3 regions of the Bacillus sp. mrc49 genome follow, and region 2 is predicted to be linked to each of the others. Evidence: riboswitches for the same ligand, from Rfam matches in the RefSeq annotation. Region 2 holds a riboswitch; each other region holds the start of a gene.
The links. Region 2 has a riboswitch for S-adenosylmethionine ahead of CVN76_RS26865 (methionine ABC transporter ATP-binding protein). Riboswitches for the same ligand answer to the same signal wherever they lie in the genome.

Region 1 (3,283 bases), on a different contig from region 2:
CAGATGGGACTGGAGCACGTGCCGTACCCATTTACCAAAGCAATGCATACTTGTTCAAAGATACCGATCATGCAGCCAATTTATTTGGTCTAAAGGAAACGGGATATATATATACACGTCTCCATAATCCAACTGTCAGCGTTTTTGAGGAGAGAATGGCATTATTGGAAGGCGGAATCGGCGGATTGGCCACAGCAAGCGGAATGGCTGCCATTTCACTGTCAATCCTCAATATTGCCGGTGCAGGGGATGAAATCGTTTCGGCCTCTACCTTGTATGGGGGAACATATAACCTTTTCGAAAACACCCTTCCTAAATACGGAATTAAAGTGAAATTCGTTTCTCCTGATGATCCTGAGAATTTTAAAAGGGCAATTACGCCAAGAACAAAGGCCATATTCGCAGAAACGATTGGAAATCCAAGTTTGCGGGTCCTCGATATTGAAGCGGTGGCAAAGATCGCACACGAAGCCCACATCCCATTGATCATCGATAACACCTTCGCTACTCCGTATCTTTGCAGACCGATCGATTTTGGAGCGGATATCGTCATCCATTCCGCAACGAAGTGGCTTTTGGGTAATGGAACGACTTTAGGCGGTGTCATCGTGGATGGAGGCAATTTCAACTGGAACTCGCCGAACTTCCCCGGTTTCACGGAGCCTGACCCAAGCTACGACGGCTTGGTTTATGCCGATGCAGTGGGCCCTGCGGCCTTCATTACAAAAGCCCGGGTGCAATTGCTCCGCGATTTAGGACCTGCGTTAAGTGCCCAAAGTGCTTTCCAGTTTACGCTTGGTCTTGAAACGCTGCATGTAAGGATGAAAGAGCATCTTGCAAACACCAAGACCATCATACAATACTTGAAAAACCACCCTGCTGTGAAATGGGTATCATATCCAGCCAATGAGGACCATCCAGATAAGCCGCTTGCGGATAAATATCTGCCTAAGGGTGCGGGAGCCGTGGTGACCTTTGGGATTCAAGGAGACCGTGAAGCAGGGGCAAGGCTCATCAATTCGGTGGAGTTGTGGTCCCATGTGGCAAATGTGGGAGATGCGAAGAGTTTAATCATCCACCCCGCCAGCACCACCCATCAACAGCTGAACGATGCGGGATTGGCGAAATCTGGAGTGAGCGCCGATCAAGTCCGTCTATCCATCGGAATAGAAAATGTAGATGACTTAATAGAAGATTTAGAGCAGGCAATACAAAAAGCGACGGATATCGTTTCGGTGACATCCCAATCGATTTAAGAAAGTAGTCCTAAACTTTTTTTGTTAGAAATAATATACATTGCACTCCTTTTTTATCTGTGATAGAATTTCTCCATACTAATGAACGTAATGGTGTACAAATATTCTATATATTAGCTCTTATCAAGAGAGGTGGAGGGATGTGCCCGATGAAGCCCGGCAACCGACAAGGAGGTTTTTCCTTGGAAAGGTGCCAATTCACACAAAGTGTAAACACTTTGGAAGATGAGGGAAAGGCCAGCTTTTTTACCTGCCTTTCTGCTCATGCAGAAAGGTTTTTTTATTTTTAAAATTTAGGAAACCATAAGCATGTGCACGCTTGGTAAAAGATTAAAAGCTGGATAATGTAGATAAATCAACTAAGTTCATAGGTTTTATTGGATAAAAGAGGTGAGCATGAATGATTACATTGACCAACGTCAGTAAGCTGTTTCGAACAGGAAAAGGAAACGGCGGGACGATCAAGGCTGTAAATAACGTGAACGTTGACATAAATAAAGGCGAGATTTTCGGCATCATTGGATACAGTGGGGCAGGGAAAAGTACGCTGATAAGAATGCTCAATGGCTTGGAGACACCGAGCGAGGGGACGGTTGTCGTAGCAGATAAGGAAATTTCCAAAATTAAAGGGGCTAACCTTCGTAAGGCCCGCCAGGAAATCAGCATGATATTCCAGCATTTCAATTTATTATGGTCCAGAACCGTTCAGGAAAACATTTCCTTCCCGTTGGAAATTGCAGGGGTTTCAAAATCTGAACGGATGAAACGAGTCAATGAATTGATCAAACTGGTCGGACTTGAAGGCAGGGAAAAGGCGTATCCCTCGCAGCTAAGCGGCGGACAAAAGCAAAGGGTCGGAATCGCAAGGGCCCTTGCCAATGATCCGAAAGTTCTATTGTGTGATGAAGCGACTTCCGCTCTGGACCCACAGACCACGGATTCCATACTCGAATTGCTCGTTGATATCAATCAGCGACTTGGGTTAACGATTGTCTTGATCACACATGAAATGCATGTGATCCGGAAAATCTGTCATCGTGTGGCCGTGATGGAAAACGGGCAGGTCGTTGAACAAGGTCCAGTCCTCGATGTGTTCAGGAATCCTCAGGAACAGATGACGAAGCGATTCGTGCAGCAGGTGACGGAGCCAGAAGAAACGAAGGAAACGATGGACCATTTGTTCGAACGCTATCCTGCAGGTAAAGTGATTCAATTGACTTTCGTCGGTGACCATGCGGAAAGCCCTTTGATAACCAAGCTCGTACGCAACTTCGAGTTGGATGTCAACATCGTTCAAGGTAAGATATCCCAAACAAGAAGCGGCTCATATGGAACGTTGTTCATTCACCTTGATGGTACAGAGGATGAAATGCTCCGCGCAATCGAATTCGTTAAAGCACAGCAGGTAGGCGTGGAGGTGATCACTCATGCTTGAAGAATTATTGCCGAATATGGATTGGGAAAAAATGATTGAGGCAACAAAAGAAACATTGTATATGACAAGCATCTCTGTAGTGGCGACTTTCTTTATCGGGATACTATTGGGCTTGGTCCTGTTTCTGACAGGTAAAGGAAATATGTGGCAAAATCGGACCGCGAACGGGATCATCAGTGCTCTCGTTAATATATTCCGATCGATTCCATTCATTATCTTGATCGTACTGCTCATTCCATTCACCAAAGCGCTAGTCGGTTCCATGATCGGCGTGAATGCGGCGCTGCCAGCACTCATTATCGGAGCAGCCCCGTTTTATGCACGTATGGTGGAAATCGGTCTTCGTGAAATCGATAAAGGCGTAATCGAAGCCGCTAAATCGATGGGGGCCAAAACGAGCACGATCATTTGGAAGGTCCTTCTTCCAGAGTCGATGCCCGCCCTCGTTTCAGGGATCACGGTAACATCGATCGCATTAGTCGGCTATACCGCAATGGCAGGGGTCATCGGTGCCGGCGGGCTTGGGAATCTGGCCTATTTGGAAGGTTACCAAAGAAGTCAAAATGACGTTACGCTCGTAGCGACAATCGTT
Region 2 (3,283 bases):
CCTTGGATGATACCCGGTTTTGCCTCAGGCAGAAGTACATCTTTTATGATCATCCACGGCGTGGCACCGACGGCGATTGCCGCCTCAATCACCCCTTTGTCTATTTCGCGCAATGCCGATTCAACGATCCTTGCAAAAAAAGGTATCGCGGAAACGGAGAGGGATACGGAAGCAGCCTTTGGTCCTATCGTCGATCCCGTAAGCAAATTCGTTAAAGGAAGGAGGGCGACCAAGAGAATGATGAATGGAATGGAACGGACAATATTGACTACGAAGCCGAGAGAACGATTCAAGACACTATTTTCGAAGAACAAGTTCCTCGTTGTCGTAAACAGTAATACGCCAAGCGGCAAGCCGATAAGAAGGGCAACCGCCAGTGAGACACCCACCATATAAATCGTTTCAATGAATGCTTTATTAAGGTCAGGCAGGATATTGATGATGGATTCAAGCAGTGACATGTTTTAGCACCTCCACAGAGCTGGTACGATTCTTTATATAGGCTAATGCCGAATGGATTTCAGCAGCATCGCCATTCAATTCGATGATCAAAATCCCTAAAGGTATATCCTGAATATACTCGATTTTCCCGTGCAGGATATTACCCTTTACCGAATAAGATTGTAGGGTATCGGAGAGAATCGATTCACCTGCCGTTTGCCCTTCGAATTGAATTTTTATGATCGTGCCTTCACTTTCTTCAATCAAATGTGAGGGAAGCTCAAAATCCAGTACACTGCTTATGAATTTTTTCGTTAACTCCTCTTTAGGCTGTGAAAATATTTCATAAACGGAACCTTCTTCTATCACCCGCCCATCCTGCATGACCGCGACCCGATGACACAGTTCCTTGACCACTTCCATTTCATGTGTAATCAATACGATGGTGATGCCAAGTTCGCGACTGATTTTCTTCAGTAGCTGTAATATGGCTTTAGTCGTAGTGGGATCAAGGGCTGAAGTGGCCTCATCACATAACAATACAGTGGGATCATTGGCTAATGCACGAGCGATTCCGACCCGCTGCTTCTGGCCGCCGCTAAGTTGGGCGGGATAAACATCCTTTTTGTCACTGAGTCCTACGATATCCAACAGTTGTAAAACACGTAACGTAATGGCTCCCTTCGATTGATGCGCTGCCTTCAAGGCAAAAGCCACATTTTCAAAAACGGTTTTGGAACTGACAAGGGAAAAGTGTTGAAAGATCATACCGATTTTTTGACGTTGCTTACGCAGTTCCTTGCTAGATAAAGATGTTAAATCAGTTCCGTCAATGATGATATTTCCTTCTGTCGGTCGTTCAAGCAAATTCAAGCAACGAAGTAATGAGCTTTTTCCTGCTCCGCTATAGCCGACAATTCCATATACTTCCCCTTTTTGAATGGTTAAAGATACGTTATCCACTCCGATAACTCGGTTTTTCTTCGATATGTATTCCTTCCTGACTGAACGGATTTCAATCATGAGCCAACCCCCTTAAGCATAAAAAAAACTGTCTCTATCATTCAGAAAGAGGCAGCGAAATTATATCTCGTCTTATCTTTCAGAATGCAATCATTCTGCAGGAAGTGGCACCGTTCCCGATTGGGGCGGTTGCCGGACATCACAGGGCCTGATCCCTCCGTCACTCTTGATAAGTAAATTATTATTTTGGAATATTTCATTTTTTTTAATATATTCTATAGTATTTGTTAATCACCTCATTGTCAATGAATTCTGTGATTTTAGAATAATTTTTTTTCTTGTTTCATTAATTCCTTGTCAAATGGGGGGGATGGTAATACATTTATTGTAATAAAAAGAAAAAACGTGGAGTGCAGCTATCTTATAAAATGAAGGATGTGCAGGTTCATGATAGAGGTTAAGAAGGTAAATGATGTGGTTTGTGTGCACGGAATTCCGGGGGGAGTCAGGTCGGGGATGAGCGTTTATGTGTTTCTAACGGACGGTCTTCTAATTGATACGGGCGCTCAGATTTTAATGGATGGACTCATTCCTTTCTTTGAGTCAGCCGACTTCGATTCAGTGGCCCTTACGCATTATCATGAAGACCATACGGGAGGAGCCGCCTGGATTCAGGAACATAAAAAGGTTCCTATATTCATTCATACGATGTCGGTTGAAGCTTGTGCGAAAGATGCTGAATATCCCGCTTATCGTAAAATGTTTTGGGGAAGGCGGGATGCTTTCAAAGCTGAGCCGCTTGGGGAGTCCGTTCATTCCCGAAGCCAAGCATGGGAGCCGATTTACACCCCTGGTCATGCGCATGACCATATGGTGTATTTGAATCGCAGTACCGGCATGCTTTTTTCAGGCGATCTTTTCGTCACTCCAAAAACAAAACTTGTTCTGCGGGAAGAGTCCGTTCCGGTAATCATTAATTCGATAAAAAGATTGCTTCACTATGACTTTGGGGAGATGTTTTGTTGCCATGCCGGGCATGTTCCGAATGGAAAAGAAATGTTCAGAAAAAAACTCGATTATTTGGAAAACCTCCGTGGTGAAATTTTGCTTTTGCATGAACAAGGACGAACGGTGCGTGAAATTCAGAATCTCGTTTTACCCCATCGGTACCCCCTTATAGAGATATCGGAGCATGAATGGGATTCGGAGCATATCATTACATCGATATTGAATGAAAATGTTCTGGATGCAAGTGAGAAAACTAGGAAGTAGGTTATATTCCCAAGAGGATGCGTATTCAGTTCCTGACAATTGACTGATGGAAGGAAGAGTGAGAGGTTTTCATGCTTGTAAAAAGTGTAATAAGCCATTTAGACTGTAGGTAAACTCGCAAATAATGGAGGCTGCTTACAGTTATTTTTGTTGAATGAGACCGTGATTATCATTAAGAGGTTGGACTGCGATCGTTCTTTCCACTTCATGCCCTCGCTTATCCGCGAGCGGTCCGTTCCTATCTGTTTTCAAATCGATAAAAATATTTTTTGCGCGAACGGATATAAGAATTTGTTTGAGTGCATGTAAGCTGTTTAGAGACAAGTACAGAAGGTAGCAGGTCCGAGTCCCTTTATTATAGGGGGTTGAAGCATATGGATCAGGAATAATCACCTAAAAGAAGGGGAGTAAAAATTAATCAGTTGAACAAAATTGATTTTCTAAAATAAGGAAAAAACACCCACTTTGGTCTCATGAAGTTTTGATGTTATTCGCATGATTTGGTATAATTTTATGTTTAGAAGCATGCAATCTACTAAATGATAAAAAGGACCACAATATATTAATTTATGGAATTATTAGAATATATTTTAAGCAAGGGATTGTC
Region 3 (3,283 bases), on a different contig from region 2:
ATTATCCGGATGAAGTCCGCTCCGCAGCCGATGTTCCGAACATCCCTGCAAATGATGCGATCGTAAAAAAAGAAATTGATACGGCCGTGCTTTTAATCGATCAATTAACGTCGACTTTCGAACCAACCAAATACACGGATGATTATCGCACCGCTTTACTCGAACTGATTGAATCAAAGAAAACGGGACAGAAGGCGATTGCCGCCAAAACGACGGAACCGGCAGCAAACAATGTAACCGATTTAATGGAGGCGTTGCAAGCTTCCATTGACCGGACGAAGCATGAAGAACCGGAGAAAAGAACCACCCGTAAGAAGGCGGCAACGAAAAAAAAGAAACAAGCATAATACAAAAAAGCCAAGCGGAGTAGGAATGCGTCGCTTGGCTTTCTATTTGGGGTTTCGTTTAAGTGGAGATCGATGCAGGGCAAAAAAAAATCGCTCCCTTAAGAGCGACAATGAGGAATTCAATCGTGAAATCAACATATAGGCGAACTGTTGTAGTTTTCGACTATATATTGTGTTCATATTCTATCATATTTAATTCTGAAATAGCAACAATATTACGGTAACTTACTGATGATTTTTTCTGGAATTCCAAGATATTTCAACCAATTGAAAGCATGGGGACCCGTTTTCGGTTTTTGCATTTGGTATATTCTCCTATTTGGCTATAGAATCAAATGGATTTTTAGTATAATTTATTCATATAAGGATGGTATATAACTAAATGAGGATAGGGAGACGAAGAATGGAAAACAAAAAAATAGTTTCACTTCAAGTCAGTAAGCCAAAACAAGAAACATTTGCGAATGTCAACATTTTTTCTGCCATGAATAAACAAGCAGTGGATACCGTGACTGTAACGAAATCTGGCCTAATCGGTGATGGGGTAGGCAATGAAAAGTTTCATGGAGGACCTGATCGAGTCGTATGTTTTTATCCCTATGAACACTACGCATTATGGAATGAGAAGTTCAATAAAAAGCTTGATATTCCCGCGTTTGGTGAAAATGTAACCGTTGCAGGGATGACAGAGGATGCTATCTATATTGGTGATATTTATCAAATAGGCGATGCGATCGTCCAAATTAACCAGGGAAGGATCCCCTGTTCGACCATTTCCCATTTTAACCGTGAGGCCGGGCTTTTGAAAATAGTTATGAAAACGGGTTTCACTGGTTATTTTGCAAGAGTGATCAAAGAGGGGACCATAAAGAAACAAGATGAAATTTTGTTACTCGAACGCCAGCAGGAAAAAATCACGGTTCAATTCGCCACTGAGGTGATCCTTCATGGACGGGACGGGGAGGAAGGAGCGAGTGCTTTACTTGCTGTGGATTCACTCGCGGACGACTGGAAACAAAGGGCCGTAAAGCGCATTCAGGCTGTGCAGGACTGAATGAATTGTAGGGAAAATGAAAAAATGCGCGGTAAGGTATTGAAATTAACAGATTATTAAGGTAAATTAAATATAAATAAATTTTAAAATTTTATGAAAATTATATATCGATCTTATCGAGAGAGGTGGAGGGACTGGCCCGACGAAACCTCAGCAACCAGCTTAGGCAAAGGTGCTAAATCCAGCAAGCGGAGCTTGATAGATGAGGAGAATGTTCCAAGAAACCTTCTTCTTTGAGAAGGTTTTTTTTCTTTTCTCTCATACGCTTAGAATATGACAAAAACAGAATTGTTTTTGAGAGAGGGTGTAATAATGAATTTTCGTAAAGAGTTGAAAGAAAGAATGCTGGTTGGAGAAGGGGCGATGGGGACTTTATTATACTCCTATGGCATCGATCAATGTTATGAGGAATTAAACTGTACCAATCCCGGTCAAATAGAATCGATCCATCGTGCCTATTTGGAGGCAGGTGCCGACATCCTACAATCGAACACGTATGGTGCCAACTTCAATAAGTTGAAGCGACATGGACTAGAAGATGAGGTAAGCAAGATCAATCGTCAGGGAGTCATCCTCGCCAAAAAAGCGGCACAAGGCAAGGCCTATGTCTTCGGTACGATCGGGGCCCAGCGGAGTATAAGAAAATCGGATTTAAGCATGGAGGAAATAAAGCGAGGCTTTCGTGAACAACTTTACAGCCTGCTGATGGAAAGCCCGGATGGGATTCTCCTGGAAACCTTTTATGACCTCGAAGAACTGGAAACCGTGCTGGAAATCGTAAAAAAAGAAACGGAACTGCCAATCATCGCAAATGTTTCAATGCATGAATTGGGCAATCTCCAAAATGGGATCCATTTGAATGAAGCCTTTCAAAAACTCGAGCAATTGGGAGCCGATGTCGTCGGTGTGAATTGCCGACTTGGGCCTCACCATATGATTCGTGCCTTGGAAGAAGTGAGCCTGCCAAAGCATGCTTCGATTGCCATCTATCCAAATGCCAGCCTCCCGGATTATGTGGATGGCAGGCTCGTCTATAAGGCAGTGCCTGAATATTTCGGTTCGAGTGCCCTGGACCTACGTAAGCAGGGTGCCACGATCATAGGCGGATGCTGCGGTACGACTCCTCTGCATATTCAAGCTGTGAAGAATGCAGTGGGAAGCCTGGTTCCCGTGAAAGAAAAATTAACGAAACCCCGTGAAATAGAAATAATGGAGATCAGTGATAGAGCAGGAGAACTTCCTCTATATGAAAAGGCCAAAACAGAAAGGACGATTCTTGTTGAACTCGATCCACCGAAGAAGCTGGGAATAGAAACTTTCATGGCCGGGGCGAAGGCTTTGAAAACTGCAGGGGTCGACTCGATTACATTAGCGGATAATTCACTTGCTTCCCCGAGGATATCGAATGAAGCGTTGGCAAATTTACTGAAAGACCAATTGAATGTGAAACCAATGGTACATATAACATGTCGTGACCGTAATTTAATTGGCCTGCAATCCCATTTAATGGGCCTGCAGACGGTAGGCTTGAATGAGATATTGATCATTACCGGCGATCCATCCAAAATCGGGGACTTCCCTGGGGCCACTTCGGTTTATGATTTATCCTCCTTTGACTTGATAAGCATGGTCAAACAATTTAATGACGGCCTTTCCTATTCGGGTCAAAGCTTGGGCCAACGGGCAAATTTCAAAATTGCCGCCGCATTTAATCCCAATGTGAAGTACTTGGATAAAGCGGTGCAGCGTATGGAAAAGAAAATTGCCTGTGGTGCTCATTCCTTTTTGACACAGCCCATTTATTCAATCCAACAGATGGAAGAAGTTCATGAAGCGACCAAACATTTGGAAACGCCGATTTTCATCGGTATCATGCCCTTGA

Region 1: another riboswitch for S-adenosylmethionine. It lies ahead of CVN76_RS20295 (methionine ABC transporter ATP-binding protein); the one in region 2 lies ahead of CVN76_RS26865 (methionine ABC transporter ATP-binding protein).
Region 3: another riboswitch for S-adenosylmethionine. It lies ahead of CVN76_RS10430 (bifunctional homocysteine S-methyltransferase/methylenetetrahydrofolate reductase); the one in region 2 lies ahead of CVN76_RS26865 (methionine ABC transporter ATP-binding protein).

What each region holds. Positions count from the first base shown of each region.
Region 1 covers NZ_PHNG01000715.1:8,955-12,237, reverse strand. The annotation lists gene CVN76_RS20300 (O-acetylhomoserine aminocarboxypropyltransferase/cysteine synthase family protein) at 1-1,256, shown strand, start outside; SAM riboswitch class I at 1,374-1,488, shown strand; gene CVN76_RS20295 (methionine ABC transporter ATP-binding protein) at 1,657-2,691, shown strand; gene CVN76_RS20290 (methionine ABC transporter permease) at 2,684-3,283, shown strand, end outside.
Region 2 covers NZ_PHNG01000800.1:112,398-115,680, forward strand. The annotation lists gene CVN76_RS26860 (methionine ABC transporter permease) at 1-461, opposite strand, end outside; gene CVN76_RS26865 (methionine ABC transporter ATP-binding protein) at 448-1,464, opposite strand; SAM riboswitch class I at 1,534-1,640, opposite strand; gene CVN76_RS26870 (MBL fold metallo-hydrolase) at 1,852-2,676, shown strand.
Region 3 covers NZ_PHNG01000673.1:33,179-36,461, reverse strand. The annotation lists gene ku (non-homologous end joining protein Ku) at 1-347, shown strand, start outside; gene CVN76_RS10435 (MOSC domain-containing protein) at 751-1,401, shown strand; SAM riboswitch class I at 1,512-1,610, shown strand; gene CVN76_RS10430 (bifunctional homocysteine S-methyltransferase/methylenetetrahydrofolate reductase) at 1,714-3,283, shown strand, end outside.